DNA from 4 places in the Thermosinus carboxydivorans Nor1 genome. Region 1 is predicted to be linked to each of the others. Evidence: riboswitches for the same ligand, from Rfam matches in the RefSeq annotation. Region 1 holds a riboswitch; each other region holds the start of a gene.
The links. A riboswitch is a leader RNA that binds a small molecule or an ion and turns the genes downstream of it on or off. The one in region 1 is predicted to bind S-adenosylmethionine.
Positions count from the first base shown of each region.

Region 2: it holds a riboswitch for S-adenosylmethionine, as region 1 does, so the genes downstream of both, metK (methionine adenosyltransferase) here and TCARDRAFT_RS01470 (methionine ABC transporter ATP-binding protein) in region 1, are expected to answer to the same signal.
Region 3: it holds a riboswitch for S-adenosylmethionine, as region 1 does, so the genes downstream of both, TCARDRAFT_RS12665 (homocysteine biosynthesis protein) here and TCARDRAFT_RS01470 (methionine ABC transporter ATP-binding protein) in region 1, are expected to answer to the same signal.
Region 4: it holds a riboswitch for S-adenosylmethionine, as region 1 does, so the genes downstream of both, TCARDRAFT_RS06725 (homocysteine synthase) here and TCARDRAFT_RS01470 (methionine ABC transporter ATP-binding protein) in region 1, are expected to answer to the same signal.

Region 1 is NZ_AAWL01000001.1:325,776-330,430, reverse strand. Features, by position in the region: gene TCARDRAFT_RS01485 (MetQ/NlpA family ABC transporter substrate-binding protein) at 1-114, opposite strand, end outside; gene TCARDRAFT_RS01480 (MetQ/NlpA family ABC transporter substrate-binding protein) at 140-955, opposite strand; gene TCARDRAFT_RS01475 (methionine ABC transporter permease) at 981-1,634, opposite strand; gene TCARDRAFT_RS01470 (methionine ABC transporter ATP-binding protein) at 1,603-2,661, opposite strand; SAM riboswitch class I at 2,744-2,858, opposite strand; gene TCARDRAFT_RS01460 (YerC/YecD family TrpR-related protein) at 3,041-3,376, shown strand; gene hisZ (ATP phosphoribosyltransferase regulatory subunit) at 3,363-4,550, shown strand; gene TCARDRAFT_RS01450 (HDIG domain-containing metalloprotein) at 4,553-4,655, shown strand, end outside.
Region 2 is NZ_AAWL01000002.1:143,914-148,568, reverse strand. Features, by position in the region: gene gmk (guanylate kinase) at 1-473, shown strand, start outside; gene rpoZ (DNA-directed RNA polymerase subunit omega) at 489-695, shown strand; gene coaBC (bifunctional phosphopantothenoylcysteine decarboxylase/phosphopantothenate--cysteine ligase CoaBC) at 705-1,907, shown strand; SAM riboswitch class I at 1,959-2,060, shown strand; gene metK (methionine adenosyltransferase) at 2,117-3,307, shown strand; gene TCARDRAFT_RS02255 (heavy-metal-associated domain-containing protein) at 3,372-3,599, shown strand; gene priA (primosomal protein N') at 3,830-4,655, shown strand, end outside.
Region 3 is NZ_AAWL01000026.1:20,251-24,905, forward strand. Features, by position in the region: gene TCARDRAFT_RS15855 (hypothetical protein) at 1-198, opposite strand, end outside; gene TCARDRAFT_RS15860 (class I SAM-dependent methyltransferase) at 225-623, opposite strand; gene TCARDRAFT_RS12655 (hypothetical protein) at 1,093-1,338, shown strand; gene TCARDRAFT_RS12660 (cupin domain-containing protein) at 1,388-1,738, shown strand; SAM riboswitch class I at 1,859-1,965, shown strand; gene TCARDRAFT_RS12665 (homocysteine biosynthesis protein) at 2,056-3,225, shown strand; gene TCARDRAFT_RS12670 (NIL domain-containing protein) at 3,231-3,674, shown strand; gene TCARDRAFT_RS12675 (UPF0280 family protein) at 3,671-4,468, shown strand; gene metF (methylenetetrahydrofolate reductase [NAD(P)H]) at 4,462-4,655, shown strand, end outside.
Region 4 is NZ_AAWL01000007.1:49,432-54,086, reverse strand. Features, by position in the region: gene metX (homoserine O-acetyltransferase MetX) at 1-926, opposite strand, end outside; gene TCARDRAFT_RS06725 (homocysteine synthase) at 980-2,272, opposite strand; SAM riboswitch class I at 2,348-2,450, opposite strand; tRNA gene TCARDRAFT_RS06720 (tRNA-Arg) at 2,770-2,844, opposite strand; gene TCARDRAFT_RS06715 (zinc ribbon domain-containing protein) at 2,942-3,334, opposite strand; gene TCARDRAFT_RS06710 (MFS transporter) at 3,684-4,655, opposite strand, start outside.

The sequences.
Region 1 (4,655 bases):
CACTTTTATAGGCCGGTCGGACGGTGTGGCGGCTTGTTTGCCGCAGCCGGCCACGAGGCCGAGTGTAAACAGCAGCGCGAGGGCTAATGCGATTGGTTTCGTCCATTTGTGCATTATTGGTTACCTCCTTAACTAAGAATTAGAATGCCGGTACTACCGCACCTTGATATTTTTCGGTGATGAATTTGCGGACTTCCTCCGAGGTCAGCGCTTTGGTCAGTTTTTGAATTTCCGGGCGGTTTTCATCGCCTTTGCGTACAACCAGAACATTTACATAGGGAGAATCTTTCTGTTCAATAAAGAGGGCGTCTTTCGTAGGAACAAGTTTGGCTTCCAGCGCATAGTTGGTATTGATTACGGCCAAAGTTACATCATCAAGGGCCCGGGGCAGCTGCGGTGCTTCGAGTTCACGGATTTTCACGTTCTTTGGGTTAGCCGTAATGTCTTTGACAGTGGCGTTGACGCCGACACCGTCTTTAAGCCCGATCACACCGGCTTTAGCCAGTAGGGCGAGCGCGCGCCCGCCGTTGGTCGGGTCATTAGGGATGGCAACTACGGCGCCGGTTGGAACGTCATTTAAGTTTTTGATTTTTTTGGAGTAAATGCCCATGGGCTCGATGTGGACGGCCGCGGTGTAAGTGAGCTGGAGGTTGCGCTCGGCGGCAAACTTAGTGAGGTAAGGAATGTGCTGGAAAAAATTGGCGTCTAGCTCTTTTTCCGCTACGGCCAGGTTGGGACGGACGTAGTCGCTCATTTCCACGATTTGAAGGTCAATGCCTTCTTTTTCCAGAGTCGGTTTTATTACCTGCAGAATTTCAGCGTGGGGAACGGCCGTGGCGCCAACCTTCAGTACGGTTTTGCCGCTAGTAGCAGCCGGCGCCTGCGTTTTGCCGCCGCAGCCGGCGACAACAGCCAACGACAAAATGAGGGTGAGCAGTAGGGCGATACGTTTCATGAATGAACTCCTCCTTGTTAGGGCATTATTTTTTGTTCAACCGGCGGGCGAGCCAGTCGCCGCACGATTGGATAAGCTGTACCTGAGCAATTAGGATAATGACGGTTGCAAGCATGATGTCGGCCCGGAAGCGCTGATAGCCGTAGCGGATGGCGAGATCTCCCAGCCCACCGCCGCCGATAGCGCCGGCCATGGCCGAATAGCCAATCAGGCTGATTACCGTGATCGTCAGGCCGAGCACAATCGAGGGCAGTGCTTCGGGGATGAGCACTTTGGCAATAATCTGTAGCGGGGAAGCGCCCATAGCTTGGGCGGCTTCGATGACCCCGTAGTCGACTTCTTTGAGTGCCGATTCGACGATGCGGCCGACGAAGGGGATAGCGGCAATGCTCAGCGGTACAATGGCCGCATCGGTGCCGATGGATGTCCCGACAATGAGACGGGTTAGGGGAATGATGGCGACCATGAGAATAATGAACGGAGTCGAGCGGGTAGCATTAACGATTGCGCCCAAAACGCGGTTGACAACGAGGTTTTCCAAAACATGTCCCTTGTCAGTCGTTACCAGGATGACGCCGAGGGGGAGGCCAAAGAGGGCGGCGATAAAAGCCGACACACCCACCATGTAAGTTGTTTCCCACAGCGACTCAGCCAACAGCACGAGCATTTCTTGCGACATAACCAATCACCTCTATTCCTAAGTCTCGTGCCCGCAGGTAGTTGAGGGCGTTCTGGATGCCGGCCTGGTCGCCGGACAGTTCGACAATCAAGGTGCCGAAGGGAGTACGCTTGATGTGGTCGATATTGCCGTAAAGGATGCTTGTGTCGACATTAAAGCGGCGGATCATGCCGGCGATTATGGGTTCTTCGGCCGAGCGGCCAATAAAGGACAGGCGCAGAATAAGATTGGAGTCAGGGAGCGGCGTGGGCGAAAAGACGGTATCGGCAAAGAAATCGGGCAGGTCATGGTTGACAATGGTGCGGATGAATTCACGCGTCGTGGCCGTCTGGGGGCGGGTGAAGACATCGAGTACCGGGCCTTCTTCAATAATGACGCCGTTTTCGATGACGGCCACACGGTCGCAGATTTCTTTAATAACCTGCATTTCGTGAGTGATTAGCACAATGGTCAGCTGCAGTTTTTGATTGATGTCAAAGAGCAGTTTCAAGATAGATTGCGTGGTCTGTGGGTCTAAGGCGGAAGTGGCTTCGTCGCATAAGAGCACTTTCGGCCGGCTGGCTAAGGCGCGGGCAATACCGACCCGCTGTTTTTGACCGCCGCTGAGCTGGGATGGATATTGATCCCGTTTATCGGCAAGCCCCACCAGTTCAAGGAGCGGCAAAACAGCCTGAGCAATTTCCGTTTTGCTTTTGCCGGCCAACTCAAGCGGGAAGGCTACATTTTCATAGACAGTGCGGGAAGACAGCAGGTTAAAGTGCTGAAAAATCATGCCGATTTTTTTGCGCCGCTCACGCAAGTCCTTTTCGGACATCGTCGTTAGTTCTTCACCGTCGACCACTACCGAGCCGCGGGTTGGCCGCTCCAGCATATTTATACAGCGGATTAAAGTACTCTTGCCGGCGCCGCTTTTACCAATGACACCGAAAATTTCACCGCGGCGCACCTGAAGGTTTATGCCTTTAAGAGCATGGACCGCTCCGTTGGTGCCGGGATAGACCTTTTCAATGCCGGTCAGTTTAATCATTTGCTTCTCTCCTTTCCTTGGCATAAAGAAAACCTCTTCGCAGACGAAGAGGTTTTTGTTCTGTAAACAGAAACTCCCCCCCCCCTCATCTGTCAGAACTTATCCGTTCTGCAGGAATTGGCACCGTTTCGCACCCAAAGATGCGATGGTTGCCGCGGCGTCATCGGGCCAGTCCCTCAGCCAGCTCTTGATGAAAGAGTGTTTCGCTATGCCATTGTTGAATTACATGCTATCATGGATAGCAGTGGCTGTCAAGCAAAAATTTTTTAATTCACTTTTTCGTAAATTAAAGAATAAAAGACATAAAGGCAGGAAAGGAATGAGAGAGGGCGAATAGTATGCTCAAAGTGGTAATGTGTGCGCGGGAGGAGTGTGGATTATGCCCGTTAACCCTAAGCTGAAAGAACCTTTGACCGACCAGCTGTTCAAGGCGATTTTATTACTTGCCAATGAGGAGGAATGTTATCAGTTTTTTGAAGATATCTGTACCATCAGCGAAATCAAAGCTATGGCGCAGCGCCTGGAGGTGGCGCGGATGCTGAAGGCAGGTCACATCTATGATGACATTGTTGCGCGCACCGGGGCCAGCACGGCCACGATCAGCCGGGTCAAGCGCTGCTTACATTATGGCGCCGATGGCTACAAACTTATTCTTGCCCGGTTGGAAGAACAAGAGCGTTTGCGACAGGAGGATGCAGCCCATGAGCCAAAATGAGTTTGTCCCGCAAATTCCCTACGGGACACGTGATTTTTTGCCCCGTGATGCGAAAAAAAAGCGCTTGGTGGAAAGCGCCCTTGCCGGTCTTTTTACCCGGTGGGGTTATGACGAGGTAATTACGCCTACATTTGAGTATCTGGACATTTTATCGGTCGGCGCCGACCAAGAATTGGTTCAGCATATGTTCAAATTTCTCGATAAAAATAACCGGCTATTAGCGCTCCGGCCGGATATGACTACGCCTATTGCCCGGGTAGCGGCTACCCGGCTCCGGGAACAGCCGGCGCCGCTGCGTCTGTTTTATTTGACTAACGTCTTCCGGTATGAGCAGGCCCAGGCCGGCCGGCAATGCGAATTCTACCAAGCCGGTGTAGAACTGATGGGCATGGCGGGGCCTGCCGCCGATGCCGAGGTCGTAGCGCTGGCGGCCGCGGCTATGCGGGAGGCAGGGTTGACCGTCTTTCAGATCAGCCTCGGCCAGGTGGAATTTATTAACGGTCTAATGAATGAATGCGAATTGCCGCAGGCCGAGCGCCAGCGGATTAAAAATTGCCTGGTGCAGCGCGACCTGGTCGGCCTGGACGAGGCCCTGGCGGCGAGCTCCTTATCGCCGGCCGGGCAGGTACTTTTTAAGCGTATTCCGCTGCTCCACGGGCGGGAAAATATGCTTGATGCGGCCTATGGCATGGTGAGCAACGACATGAGCCGCCGCGCCCTCGATAACCTGGCGGAGATTTATCGGCTTCTTGAGTATTACGGCGTAAGCGGGCATGTCTCTTTCGATCTGGGGATCATCCGGAATTTTGACTATTATACAGGGGCTGTTTTCGAAGGTTACACGCCGGGCCTAGGCTTCCCCCTTTGCGGCGGCGGGCGCTACGACGGCATGGTAGGCGCTTTTGGGGTGGAATATCCGGCTACGGGCTTTGCTCTGGGCATCGAGCGCCTTATGCTGGCGCTTGAGCGGCAGGGTCTGACCCCGGACGGCAACGCCAAAGACGTCTATATTGGCTGGGCGCCGGGGCGGCTGAATGAGGCGATTGCGCTGGCCGGCGAGCTCCGCGCGGCAGGGCGCATCGTCGGTCTTGGGCTTCAGCCACAGGATAAGGCGGCGGCCGAAGCCTGCCGTCAAGCCATGGGATATGCTAACCTCATCTATGTTGGTGGTTAAAAATGCGTAAACGGGTACGGCAATTTTTCGCCGCGGTGACGGCCCGCATCAGTGAGCAGGACAGAATGTTTGTGAAGCAGCACTTAACCGAACCCGAGCAGCGGC
Region 2 (4,655 bases), on a different contig from region 1:
ATTGGTTTGTATCTCGCGAAAAATTTCAGGCCATGATTGAAAACGATGAGCTTCTTGAATGGGCCGAAGTGTATGGGAACTTTTATGGAACACCGCGGCGGTATGTAATGGACTTACTAAGCAGTGGCAAGGATGTTGTGTTGGAAATCGATATCCAGGGCGCGTTGCAGATTAAAAAGAAGTTTCCGCAGGGCGTATTCATATATATCTTGCCGCCTTCTTTGGACGAACTGGCGGAGCGCATTCATAAACGCGGGACTGACAGTGCGGAAGCGATTAAACAACGGTTAAGCTGTGTTACGGCCGAACTTAGTTGCGCTTATAACTATCATTATTTTGTGGTAAACGATGAAGTGGATCGCGCAGTGCAAAAAATAGCCGCAATCATAACGGCGGAAAAGTGCCGGGTGGAGCGCAACAATGGGTTGATTGATAGCATTTGTCAAACTTCACGGCGCGCAGCGAAACTTTAGAAGGAGGGATTCAGGTTGATTCATCCGTCCTTAGACGTATTAGTAGATAAAGTTGACAGTAAATATACATTAGTTGTTCTTGCCGCAAAGCGAGCTCGGGAAATCATGAACGGCGAACCGCCGCTTGTTGAAAGCAAATCGAATAAACCCGTCACCATAGCCTTGGAAGAGGTTGCTCAAGGCAAAATCACTTATGAGCGTACCAAGACAGGTATTAAGTAGGAGGACACCGTGTTGAAGGGCAAAAATATTGTCCTGGGCGTTAGCGGCGGCATTGCCGTGTATAAAAGTGTGGAAATAGTTAGCCGCTTGCGGAAAGCCGGAAGTTCGGTTCATGTTATTATGACCAAATCGGCTACCAAATTTGTTACGCCCCTTACTTTTCGGGAGATAAGCGGTAATCCAGTAGTAGTTGATATGTGGGAAGAACCCAAAAACTGGAATGTTCAGCATATTGCATTGGCCACTTTGGCCGATTTATTTTTAATAGCCCCTGCAACCGCCAACATAATTGGCAAAATTGCCAACGGAATTGCCGATGATATGCTTTCAACGACCGTGATGGCTACCCAAGCGCCGATAGTATTGGCGCCAGCCATGAATAGCAATATGTATCTAAATCCTATTGTCCAACATAACTTGCAAAAACTGGCTGAATTGGGCTATCACATCATTGAACCCGCAACAGGCATGCTGGCCTGCGGGGTGGAAGGCCCCGGGCGCTTGCCCGAGCCGGAGATAATTGTTGCCAAAGTGGAGGAACTGCTCCGGTCGCGTGGAGTATTGGCGGGCAAGCGAATTTTGGTTACTGCCGGCGGTACCCGTGAACCGCTTGACCCTGTTCGTTATTTAGGCAACCGGTCAAGTGGCAAAATGGGCTATGCTATAGCTGAAGCGGCAGCTCGCCGCGGTGCGGAGGTCATTCTCGTCTCCGGCCCCACCGCATTAACCCCGCCACTGGGTATTTTCGTAAAGAAGGTGGAAACGGCGGAAGAGATGCGGCAGGCCGTTTTGACCGAATATGCTGCCTGCGATGTAGTTATTAAGGCGGCGGCTGTGGCCGATTATCGACCGCGTGAAGTAGCAGAGCATAAAATTAAAAAAACCGGCGAGTCGCTTACCCTTGTTTTGGAAAAAAACCCTGATATTTTACGGGAACTGGGGGCGTTGAAGCGGCACCAAATCTTGGTGGGGTTTGCCGCTGAAACGCAGGACTTGCTTAGTAACGCTAAGGAAAAATTGGCCCAAAAAAATCTTGATATGATAGTAGCTAATGATGTTACGCTACCGGGGGCGGGGTTTAACGCCGACACTAATATTGTTAAGCTTATTTATCGTGATGGTAGTGTTGAAGAACTAGAGCGAATGCCGAAAACGCGTGTTGCCGAAATTATTCTTGATAGAGTTTGCGATTTATTGACAAAAAAAGGTTGATTTTTTCCTTGTTTTACTTTAAAATTGCTTTGGTGAAAATTACATATACTATACTCATCAAGAGTTGGTGGAGGGACTGGCCCGATGAAACCGCGGCAACCATTTGGCAAGTCCAAAACGGTGCCAATTCCGGCGTACGGCGCGAGATGGGGAGTATACGACAAAAGTCTCCCTTGTGGGAGTTTTTTTATTGATTAGGAGGTGCACAAATGGAAAAAAAGCGGGTATTATTTACATCGGAATCGGTTACCGAAGGGCATCCGGACAAAATTGCCGATCAAATTTCTGACAGTATTCTCGACGCAATCCTTGCCCAAGACCCCATGGCTCGTGTCGCTTGTGAAACTTTAGTAACAACCGGACTTGTCCATGTGGTAGGGGAAATCACAACTTCTTGCTATGTCGATATTCCGAAGATTGTGCGGGAGACCATTAAAGAGATTGGTTATACCCGTGCAAAATTTGGTTTTGACGGCGATACCTGTGGTGTAATGACATCAATTGACGAGCAGTCACCTGATATTGCGATGGGCGTAAATAAAGCACTGGAAGCTAAACGTGGCGAGATGGATGAAGTCGAGGCGATCGGTGCCGGTGACCAAGGCATGATGTTCGGCTATGCAACTAATGAGACCCCTGAGTTCATGCCACTGCCCATAGCTTTAGCTCATCGTCTGGCTCGCCGGCTGGCTGAGGTTCGTAAAAATGGCGAACTTGCTTATCTGCGTCCCGATGGAAAAACCCAGGTGACAGTAGAGTATGTAGACGGCAAGCCGGTCCGCGTGGACACCATTGTCGTTTCGGCCCAACATAGTCCTGATGTGGATCTTGCCACCATTGAAAAAGATATCATCGCCAAAGTTATTACTCCTGTTGTTCCCGGGGACATGCTGGATGCTCAAACCAAATATTATATTAATCCTACCGGCCGGTTTGTCGTTGGTGGACCACAGGGAGATGCCGGCTTGACTGGGCGCAAAATTATTGTTGATACCTATGGCGGTATGGCCCGTCACGGTGGCGGTGCTTTTTCCGGCAAAGATCCCACTAAAGTCGACCGGTCAGCTGCTTATGCAGCTCGCTATGTGGCTAAAAATGTTGTAGCCGCCGGCTTGGCCGATAAGTGTGAAATTCAGTTGGCCTACGCAATCGGTATTGCCCGCCCTGTATCGATTATGGTTGAAACTTTCGGCACTGCTAAAATTGCCGAAAGCCGCATTGTCGAACTTATTCAAAAACATTTTGACCTTCGTCCGGCCGGTATTATCAAGAGCCTTGATTTGCGTCGCCCAATCTACCGCCAGACGGCAGCCTATGGCCATTTTGGCCGAACGGATATTGATCTTCCGTGGGAACGAACCGACAAAGCGGAAATTTTACGGCGGGAAGCAAATCTTTAATTTAAACCGCTGGTACTGGCAATACTAACATCATAGTGATAAACCAAAGGGGGTTAGTATTGCAGTGCCTGCTTCAAAAGCAATTAAGAAGTCGGTATATTCGGTGGGTGGTCTTAAGGGTGATCATTGTCGTGACCGCATTGAGCACACCTTGAGCCATCTTGACGGGGTTACCGATGTCGATGTTAATCTAAATACCAGACAAGTTACCGTTGAGTATGACGCTAATGTAATCGCCAGCGGCTATATTGAAGAAACTTTGCAAATGCTCGGGTATTCCATCCGCGGGTAGGCTATTATGCGGTACCGTTTTACGCCGCTGGGGAAGAGTCGCTTGAAACGTTTCTTTAAACGTCAGCCTATGGATACGGGTTTTGAATTAGATGAGTTTCTGGTCGGGTATGAACAAAACGATGACAGGTAGCAGGTATTTTCCGACCTAAGCAAGAATTATACCGTACAGCGAAGTAGGATGTACTGTTTGCTGCAAACAGTACTCTTCTTTTTTATGAGGTGAAGAACATGGGGCGCATTGCGGAAGTGGCCGTTAATATTGCCGTACGTACTATCGCTGCTACCTTTTCTTATCTCATTCCGCCGGAATTGGCGTTTGTTGGCAGGGGGTGGCGTGTGCGGGTGCCTTTCGGCCAACGCGAGGCCGAGGGCTTTGTTGTTGCCGTTAAAGAGCAGGCCGAAGCGGAAGGATTAAAGCCTGTATTAAGCGTGTTGGATGATGAACCTTGGTTTGATGAAAATATGCTGCAAACAGCCGAGTGGATGAGCAATTACTATTTGTGCCCGCTGGCTGAAGCTTTGCGCCTGTTTGTGCCAGGAAAAGGAGAATTAAAAAGCCATATCGCTTACCGCTTGAACGAAAGCGAGAGCAAGCCAAGTTCTTCCTTATCATGCCAAATTTCAGACGAAATGAACCAAGTCCTTAATTATTTACGCGCAAAGAGCTTGACTGCACAACACCAACTGGTTAAAAAGTTTGGGCCGAACGTGTTAACTGCTCTCCGTAAATTGGAGCGGTTGAATTTGGTCGAACGGGCTGCAATGAGCATATCGAAGTTTCGCCCCCGGTATGAGCAGCGGCTAATGCTTGCTGTGAACCGCCGAGAAGCCGCAGAAACTCTTGACCGCCTAACTGGCAAGCCAGCGCAACAGCGGCTGCTGACAGTCCTTATGGAAGAGTCAGAACTAACACCAAATCGCTTAAAACAGTATAGGATTAGTGCGGATACTGTTAAGCGGCTTATTGCGGCCGGCTTAGTCCGCAGTGAACGGCGGCGGGTGATGCGAAATAGTTATGCACAGTTATGCCGCGAGCCGGCCCCGCAAGAAAATA
Region 3 (4,655 bases), on a different contig from region 1:
TAAATCGCCTTCCTCGAACGTCGTAACCTCTTTTATCTCAAATCCTTGCGCCAAATGCTTTATTTTGGCTTCATCAAAAAAGTGGACGATAAAGCCGTCAATTTCATACATATTTTCACCATGATGGATGCCCTGGCCAAAGTGAACATCAGCCGTGTTGCGCACCGTATAGAGATTAATGCCGCCAGGCCTTAACACCCGGCGAACCTCATCAGACAGCAATGTTAATTCCCAGTAGTAAAAGCCATGCAGTACAGCATATGCGAATAGCAGGCATCAAAGGTTTCGGCGCCAAACGGCAACGGCTGCCTTACATCATGGCAAACCGCCGCAATATTAGGCGTTAAGCCCAACATTCTGGCTTTTTCCCGGATGGTTTGCACGCCAATACCGGTATATTCCAGGGCCGTGACATGAAAACCGCATTGGGCGAAAAAAATCGTGTCCCGCCCCTGCCCCGCTCCTAACTCCAAAATTTTCGTTTTCCGCTCTTTTTTTAACAGTTCCGCCGCTTGCTTGGCGGCAAAACTCGGTTCGTTGCCGAAAAGTTCACCATCCTCGGCGAAAACTTTTTCCCAGTGTAGATGTTGGTTATCACGGACCATTTTGTCTGATTTAACCATGGCCACCCCTCCCAGCGCCTGTTATCCGCTCACTCAATTTTTATTTGTTAATTCGCAACCGCAGTAGCAGGCACCTGCTATAGCACAATATAAAATAAGTTAACTGTAAAAATATTTGTATAGGTGGTAGCAATTTATCAAGCAGCGCACCGTTCTCTCGCTAATACCGCCGCTCTTAGCCGATCATGTACGGCGTGAGGCGGAGAACTTCCTGCAATTCTCGAATTAATACAAAGCGAAATGCTGCAGAGCGCAGCCCGGACATAGTTCACTGCGATCATGGCTGCTCAACGCAGCCCCGTGGGGATTATTATGTTGATGGTGGAGCCGCCTCGCCACGAAATAAACAACTTTTTTGCCTTTACGTGAAGCCTAATCGAAACTATTTTAGAAAGCCAGCAGAAATCAACATTTACATAGCGATGACTGACACTGAACCATCTATATGAAACACTAGGAGTTAAGGACTATGGATTTTGGAATTGACCCCGTTAAAAAAGAAGCGTTAGTAGAATCGGGACGCCGATGTACCCAAAATATTTCGCTTGGTATGATAACACTGCAAACCCGGCATATAATCGCCCGTGAGACAGATGGGCGCAATCGTACCGGCAGCGCTTGGGCAAATCATGGCTACTATGGTATACCGTCTAGCAAACCAATACCTTGTACCCAGGTAAAACAGAAAATCCAGACTGAGAAAAAGGACTTATGAGTCTGCACAGAGAAACATTCCATCACTATGATATAGGGGAGTTGAGAGCATGATCAAACGGGCGAGCGAATTAGTTACCGAGGTTGCTACTAACCGGTTCGGCGGCAAGGGTGAAGTAATTGGGACCAAACTATTGGACATGGAACAATTGCAAGGGAAAGGCCGGTTATTCTCCCATAGCATTCTCAAGCCGGGCTGCTCTATCGGTTACCATCAGCACAATGGCGACGCTGAGACCTACTACATCCTTAAAGGCGAAGGCATTGTCAACGATAACGGCACGCTGGTTAAGGTCCATGCCGGAGACGTGGTCTTTACCGCCGACGGCGAGTCCCACTCCATTGAAAATACCGGTACGGAAGACCTGGAATATATCGCTTTAATCCTCTACTCCAAATGAAATTGTAACAGCCTTTACGCATTATGGGCGTAAAGCCTGGTTGTTTAGCAATAAATCCCTTGACAGAAATACATTTTTGGCGTATATTTATCTCAACTGTCAAAAGTTGTATACCGTGTACTCTTATCAAGAGCGGTGGAGGGACTGGCCCTGTGAAGCCGCGGCAACCGGCAGCAATGCGTCTGGTGCCAAATCCAGCAGAATCTTCGGATTCTGGAAGATGAGAGGAAAGGTATGGCTGCCATAATATGGCGTCTCTTTCCTCTCAGAAAGAGACGCTTTTATTTTACCTTTTTCAATAAAAGGGAGGCTTTGTTATGGCAGCACCAAAAAGAAGCTATGAAGAAATCAACGAACGCATCCGCAAGGGGCAGGCGGTAGTACTCACCGCCGAGGAGGTCAGCCAACTGGCCAAAGAAGAAGGAATAAGCGCCGTCGCCCGTAAGGTAGACGTAGTCACCACTGGCACCTTCGGTCCCATGTGCTCTTCCGGGGCCTTTCTCAACTTCGGCCACAGCGACCCGCCCATCAAAATGAAACGGGTGTGGCTCAACGACGTGCCCGCCTACGCGGGCATCGCCGCCGTGGACGCCTACATCGGCGCCACGGAAATATCCGAAACAAATGAGCAATACGGTGGCGCCCATGTCATCGAGGATCTTGTCGCCGGCAAGCGCGTTCACCTTAGAGCCACCGCTCCGGGTACCGACTGCTATCCCCGCAAGAGCATCGATACCTGGATCACCAAGGACGACATTAATGAGTGCTTCCTTTTCAATCCCCGCAATGCCTACCAGAACTACGCCGCCGCCACCAACACCTCCAATCGCATCCTCTATACCTACATGGGCATGCTGCTGCCCCGCTGCGGTAACGTTACCTACTCCACCTCCGGCGAGCTCAGTCCACTCCTCAACGACCCCCACCTGCGTACTATCGGCGTGGGTACGCGCATCTTTCTGGGCGGTACCGTAGGCTACGTCGCCTGGAACGGCACCCAGCACAACCCCTCACGCCCCCGCAACGAACATGGCATCCCTGTCGGTGGCGCCGCCACCCTTGCCCTTGTGGGCGATCTTAAGGCGATGAACCCGGAATTTCTCCGGGCTGCCGTCTACGAACGCTATGGCATCAGCCTGTTTGTGGGCGTGGGTATCCCGATCCCCATCCTTGATGAAGACATCGCACGCTGCGTGTCTGTCACGAACGCCGACATCGAAACCTGCCTCTTTGACTATAGCGTCCCCTCCCGCAACCGCCCCGTCCTGGGACGCTACAGTTACGCAGAACTCCAGTCGGGCAGCATCTCCTTAAACGGCCGCCGCGTGCGCACCGCTCCGCTGTCCAGCCTGGCCAAAGCCCGGCAGATCGCCGCTCTCCTCAAGGAGTGGATCCGCACCGGCCGCTTCGAACTGACCCACCCGGTAGCGCCTTTGCCGCAGGAAGCCACCCCGCGCCCCCTGGACATCCGAAAGGAGGATGAATAATAATTATGGCTGTCACGGAACGCATCATCCTGAACTTCACCGCCGAGAACTACGACAAACCTATTACCTATCATCTGGTTAAGGACTTCGACCTCAAGATTAACATTCTCCGGGCCGAGGTAACCCCCGGCGAGGAAGGCCATCTGCTGCTGGATGTAGAAGGGGAACCGGAGCAAGTTACTGCTGCGCTGGCTTTTCTGCAGCAAGAGGGCATCGACGTCGTCTCTACCCGCCGCCAGATCCAGGTTGACACCGGGCGCTGCACCCACTGCGGCGCCTGCACGGCGGTCTGCTTCTCCCGGGCGCTGGTGCTTGAACGCCCCACATGGGAGCTGTCTTTTCACCCCGACAAATGCATTGTCTGCGGTCTGTGCGTGCAGGCTTGTCCCGTGCGGGCCATCCGGCAGGGATCGGCCGGTCGCAGCGCAGAGGAGCTGGCAGGTGCATGACCGGCTATGAACCGCGCTGGTACCGTGAAGAGCTGCACCGCACCGAACTGTCTCCCTTTGTAGTACGCTTTCGCGAAACCGACCTATGGGTGGCTGTACCGCCGGAAAAAGACACTCCGGCGCTGCGCCGGCTATGCCAGGTAACGGCAGCCACCCTCTGGCAGGAACTACACGACTACATCCTCACCGATCCCCGTTTTTACCATTCGCTCGTGCCCTATTTGCCGCGCTTCGGCTGCCCGCCGGTGGCCGCGCGCATGGCCGCTGCTGCCGAAAAGGCCGGTGTGGGGCCCATGGCTGCGGTGGCAGGCGCCTTTGCGGAAGAAATCGCCCTGGTGCTTGCCAGACGTTTTTCCTTAACCGACATTATCGTTGAAAATGGCGGCGACATCTACCTAGCCTCCACTGTCCCACGGCGCATCGCCGTCTGGGCAGGTAATTCGCCGCTTTCGGGGAAAATTGCCCTGGACATCGCGCCCGACCTCTCCCCGCTGGGCATCTGCACTTCTTCGGCCACCGTCGGCCCGTCTCTCAGCCTGGGCAAAGCGGATGCCGTCACCATTCTGGCTCGGGATACCGCCACCGCCGACGCCTTTGCCACCGCCGTGGGCAACCAGGTGCGCACCGCTGCCGACATCGAAAGCGCGCTCGTTTTTGCCGCTGAACAGCCGGACATTCTGGGCTGCCTTATTATTATCGGCGACCACCTCGGCGCCATCGGCCGCATCCGGCTGGCCCCGCTGGCTGACTCAGTGCCTATAAATACCGCAAAGAAAGGATGCCGTCCATGTTGATCCACCAACTGTTCGCCCAAAAACGTCCCGTCGTGTCCTTTGAAATCTTCCCGCCCAAACCGGATTCCCCTCTGGAATCCATTTTTGACTGCATTGAAGAACTGCAAGCGCTAAAACCCGATTTCATCAGCGTTACCTACGGCGCGGCCGGTTCTACGCGGGGCCGCACACTGGAGGTAGCCCGCCA
Region 4 (4,655 bases), on a different contig from region 1:
TAAGCCGGATACAAAATGTCGGAACTCACCCCTACGATTAAAACACGAGCTTCAATCCTGGCCAGGGCTGCCTCATAAGACGCATAACCGGCACCAAGGTCATGAAGGTCAAGGGCTCTGAGCAAATAAAGGTAGGAGTTGGCGTCAAACCGACGTACCAAGCTAATCCCTTGGTAGTCAAGGTAGTTTTCCACTTCGAACTGACCGCCACGCATTCTCCTGCCAAACTTAGCGGCCATTGACGGCTCGCTTTGGTAGGTAATCATCCCCAGGCCGCGGGCGATCGACAGGCCGGTTTGCGGACCGGGACCACCATAATAATCACCCTGCCGCCAGGCCGGGTCGAGCATCACCGCTTCCCTCGCCACTTTATTGTAAGCTATGGACTGGGCGGAAGAATAACCGGGAGCCGCAATGGCTATTATACCATCCATAAACTCGGGATAAGTGACCCCCCATTCCAAAGCCTGCATTCCGCCCATGGATCCTCCGATTACCAAGACCAGCCGGTAAATGCCAAGTTGCTCCAACAGCCGTTTCTGGACATGGACCATGTCCCGTATGGTAATGACGGGAAACCGCATGCCGTACGGCCGCCCGGTCGCCGGGTCCGGCGAGGACGGCCCCGTCGTTCCCCGGCATCCGCCCAGAACATTGGAACAAATAACGAAGAAACGGTTGGTGTCTATCGGCCGTCCCGGTCCTACCAATGCATCCCACCAACCTTTTTCGTCCTTGTCGTCGTGGGCCGCCACATGGCTGTCGCCAGTAAGGGCGTGGGTCACCAAAATTACGTTGTCCCGGTTAGGCGATAGTGTCCCGTAAGTTTCATAAGCCACGGTAACATCGGTTAGTGTTCCACCCATGGTCAGTACGAGAGGATTGTCAGGGTCAGCCACTTTCGCATACTTAAGAAATGGACGCAAAACACCATCCACCTCCTACCGCCAACTATAAGGATAGAGCAAACTCTCCCCATCTAAAGCGCCTTGGCCGCCGCCAGAGCCTGCTCAAGGTCGTAAATTATGTCGCTTACGTCTTCAATTCCTATGGAAAGACGGATCATGTCATCCGGCACTCCCGCACTGGCGCGCTGCTCAGATGTAAGCTGCGAATGAGTGGTGCTGGCGGGATGAATAACCAGTGATTTGGCGTCGCCAACGTTAGCGAGCAAGGAAAGCAACTTAAGGCTGTCAATAAACTTTTTGCCAGCCGCAAGACCGCCTTTTATGCCGAACGTCAGGATGGCTCCCGCACCCTTTGCCAGGTACTTTTGCGCCAAGTCATGCTGCGGGTGGCTAGGAAGACCGGGATAGTTGACCCACGCTACCTGATCATGTGCGGCAAGGTATTCTGCCACAGTCTGGGCATTCTCACTGTGGCGGGCCATCCGTAAGTGCAGCGTTTCCAGTCCCTGAAGTAGCAGAAAACTATTAAAAGGGCTGATGCAGGCGCCAAGGTCGCGTAAAACTTGCACCCGCAGGCGGATAATAAAGGCCATGGGGCCAAACTCCCGGGAATAGCGCAAGTTATGATAACTGGGATCAGGCTCATTCAATAACGGAAAGTTGCCTGCGGCCCAGTCAAACTTACCGCCGTCGACGACGATACCGCCCATTGTCGTACCATGACCGCCGATAAATTTCGTTGCCGAATGGACTACGATATCGGCACCAAAATCGAAAGGTCGGCATAAATACGGAGTAGCAAAAGTGTTGTCAACAATCAGCGGTATAGCGTTCTCATGGGCTATAGCGGCGACTTTTTCAATATCCAGTACCCCAAGCCCGGGATTGCCGATAATTTCCCCATAGACAGCTTTAGTCCTTGGTGTGATGGCTTTCCGGAAATTTTCCGGGTCGCTGGGGTCTACCAATTTAACGGTTATACCCAGCCTGGGCAGAGTATACAGAAAAAGGTTATACGTTCCGCCATAAAGCGCGGAGGAACTAACAATTTCGTCACCGGCTTCGGCAATGTTCAAAATGGCAGCAGCGATCGCCGCATGACCGGAGGCGAAAGCCACCGCGCCCACCCCGCCTTCCAAGGCGGCCATACGTTTTTCCAATACGTCGGTTGTCGGGTTCATTATCCGCGTATAAATATTGCCCGTTTCTTTCAAGGCAAACAAAGCAGCGGCATGATCGCTGTCGCGGAAATTGTAAGAAGTCGACTGATAGATAGGCACAGCCCGGGCCCCGGTGGTGGGATCGGGAGTCTGGCCGCCATGAACGGCCAAAGTGGCAATTTTCAGGTTGTCTGGCAAATGCATTCCTTCTTCTCCTTTCACCGGCATACAAAAACCCCCTTTCCAGAGGAAAGGGGGTTTTGTACACACGCACCTTTCCTCTCATCTTCCAGGATTTCTCCTGCTGGAATTAGCACCACTGCTTATAAAAGCCGGTTGCCGGGCGTCATCGGGCCAGTCCCTCGACCACTCTGGATAAGAGGTGTATGCCTTATATTTTTGTGTTGAGCAGATTATATGATATATTGAAACAAATGTCAATAGCCGGATTGTCAAAATGTGTTTAACTTGTGATAATGTCACCGTGTAGATTAACGCGATAAAATGTCACTATGAAGAACGAGGTGCATTATCTAATGTCGGAAACAAGGCTTCCTGGCACTGATGCGAATTGGCCGCTGCTTTTAGCTACTGCCGCAGTCCAGTCATGAATTATAAAGCGTAATGCACGGAAGCTGGTTCTCTTCAAAAACATAAATACCGAGTTGGAATGCCTTCCAACCCAGTATTTATGCGCTTTCTGGTGCGCCCGGCAGGAATCGAACCTGCGCACCCGGCTCCGGAGGCCGGCGCTCTATCCCCTGAGCTACGGGCGCATGGCGTGTGTTCAGCGACAGAAATGATTATATCATAAATAGGCGGTAATGTCTAATGTTTTTTTGTAACTTTTTTGTGTAAACTTTTGGGAATTACTCACTTGGGGGCAGCCGGCGTCTGGCAGTAGGGGCAAGTGCGCCATTCACGGCTGAGTTCACGGCCGCATGCTTCACACTTGGGCTTGAGCGTATAACCGCAGTAAGGACAAACCTTATAATCTTCCTTGACCTTGGCGCCGCACATCGGGCAATGGATCTGGTCGTTTACCGGCGTAGCCTCCACATCAATAACCGGCTCTTGGCGCTTAGTATTTTTCATGGCTTGCTTTCGACCGATGAGCAGGTACAACGGGAGGAAAACAATAAGCATGGCCAGCGTTCCCAGGGACCATAGCAAAGCCGTGCCCAGTTCATGCCCGCGACTTCTGGCGTCATTATATACCCAGTAAGCAGCAATAAAACCGATGATAAACGAAATAGTTGTAATCACGCAAACGACCCCTTTCGGAGTAGATACATCACCATTATATCATTTCCAGCCAGACAAAATCAATAAACACGCTTCAATAGAAAAGCCACGTCCAGCGACGCGGCCACCAGCAAGCGTTGTTTTAGTGTAGGCTTATAACGGCCAGGGTTAGCACCAAGGCGGTGCCGATACTGTAAATCAGCAAATTCCCCACATCTTTGATCGTTACATTCATGATTTGCACCACCCTCTCACATCATTTGTGGTTTTATCTTATCAGAATTTAAAGATAATTTCAAGTAAAAAAAATTGGGAATTATCCATAATTTTATTACTTGTTCCTAATAATAGATGCAAATTTTGATTTTTTCTAATCACTAATCTCATCAAGCGATTTCTGGCGGGTTTCTTCGCCCAACACTAAAACAATAGCGGCAATAAACAGCATGGTAGCCGTGAACATCGTGAAAACTCCGGCGAAAGCGGCGCCTCCCCCCAGCATATAGCCGACAATGGCGGGCGCCAGGATGCCGCCAAACCGGCCGACGGCCGCCGCCCAGCCCGAGCCAAAAGCGCGAATGCGGGTTGGATAAAGCTCCGGTGTATAAGTATATACTACTCCCCATGCGCCCAAATTGAAGAAAGACATCAGGCTCCCCCACACGATTAGTGCCCAGGGGGCATTGGCATAGCCGAAACCAAAAGCGGCGGCGGCGCTGGCTGCCAGAAATAGCGCCAGTGTCGCCTTGCGGCCGATACGATCAACCAAATAAGCGGCGCTGAAATAGCCAGGCAGCTGAGCCATGGTCATTATCAGCACATACTCAAAACTTTTGATAATGGTAAATCCCTGGGCCGTCATCAGCGATGGCAGCCAGGTAAAAATGCCATAGTAAGAGTAAACAATGCCGAACCACAGCAGCCAAAGCATGGCAGTACGCCGTAAGAAAGGCGGCGCCCACAGTTCGGCAAACATTACTTGCCGAACCGTCCGCACTTTCGGTGCCGTCGGGACAAAGGACGCTGTCACGCCGGCCGCCGCTTCAAGGCTGCTGACGATTGTATGGGCTTCGTCCAGCCGTCCTTTGTCCAGAAGATACCGCACCGATTCCGGCACCGCTAACCGGATGACAAAAACATACAAGGCGGGCAAAGCGCCAATGAAGAAAGCGGCCTGCCAACCGTAATAGGGAATAAACAGATAGGCGATGAGGGCCGCCGCCAGCCACCCGAGTCCCCAGAAACTTTCCAGTAAAACGATAAACTTACCCCGCGCCGCCGGCGGCGAGTATTCGGTCATCAACGTCGCCGCTACCGGCAATTCACCGCCCAGGCCAAACCC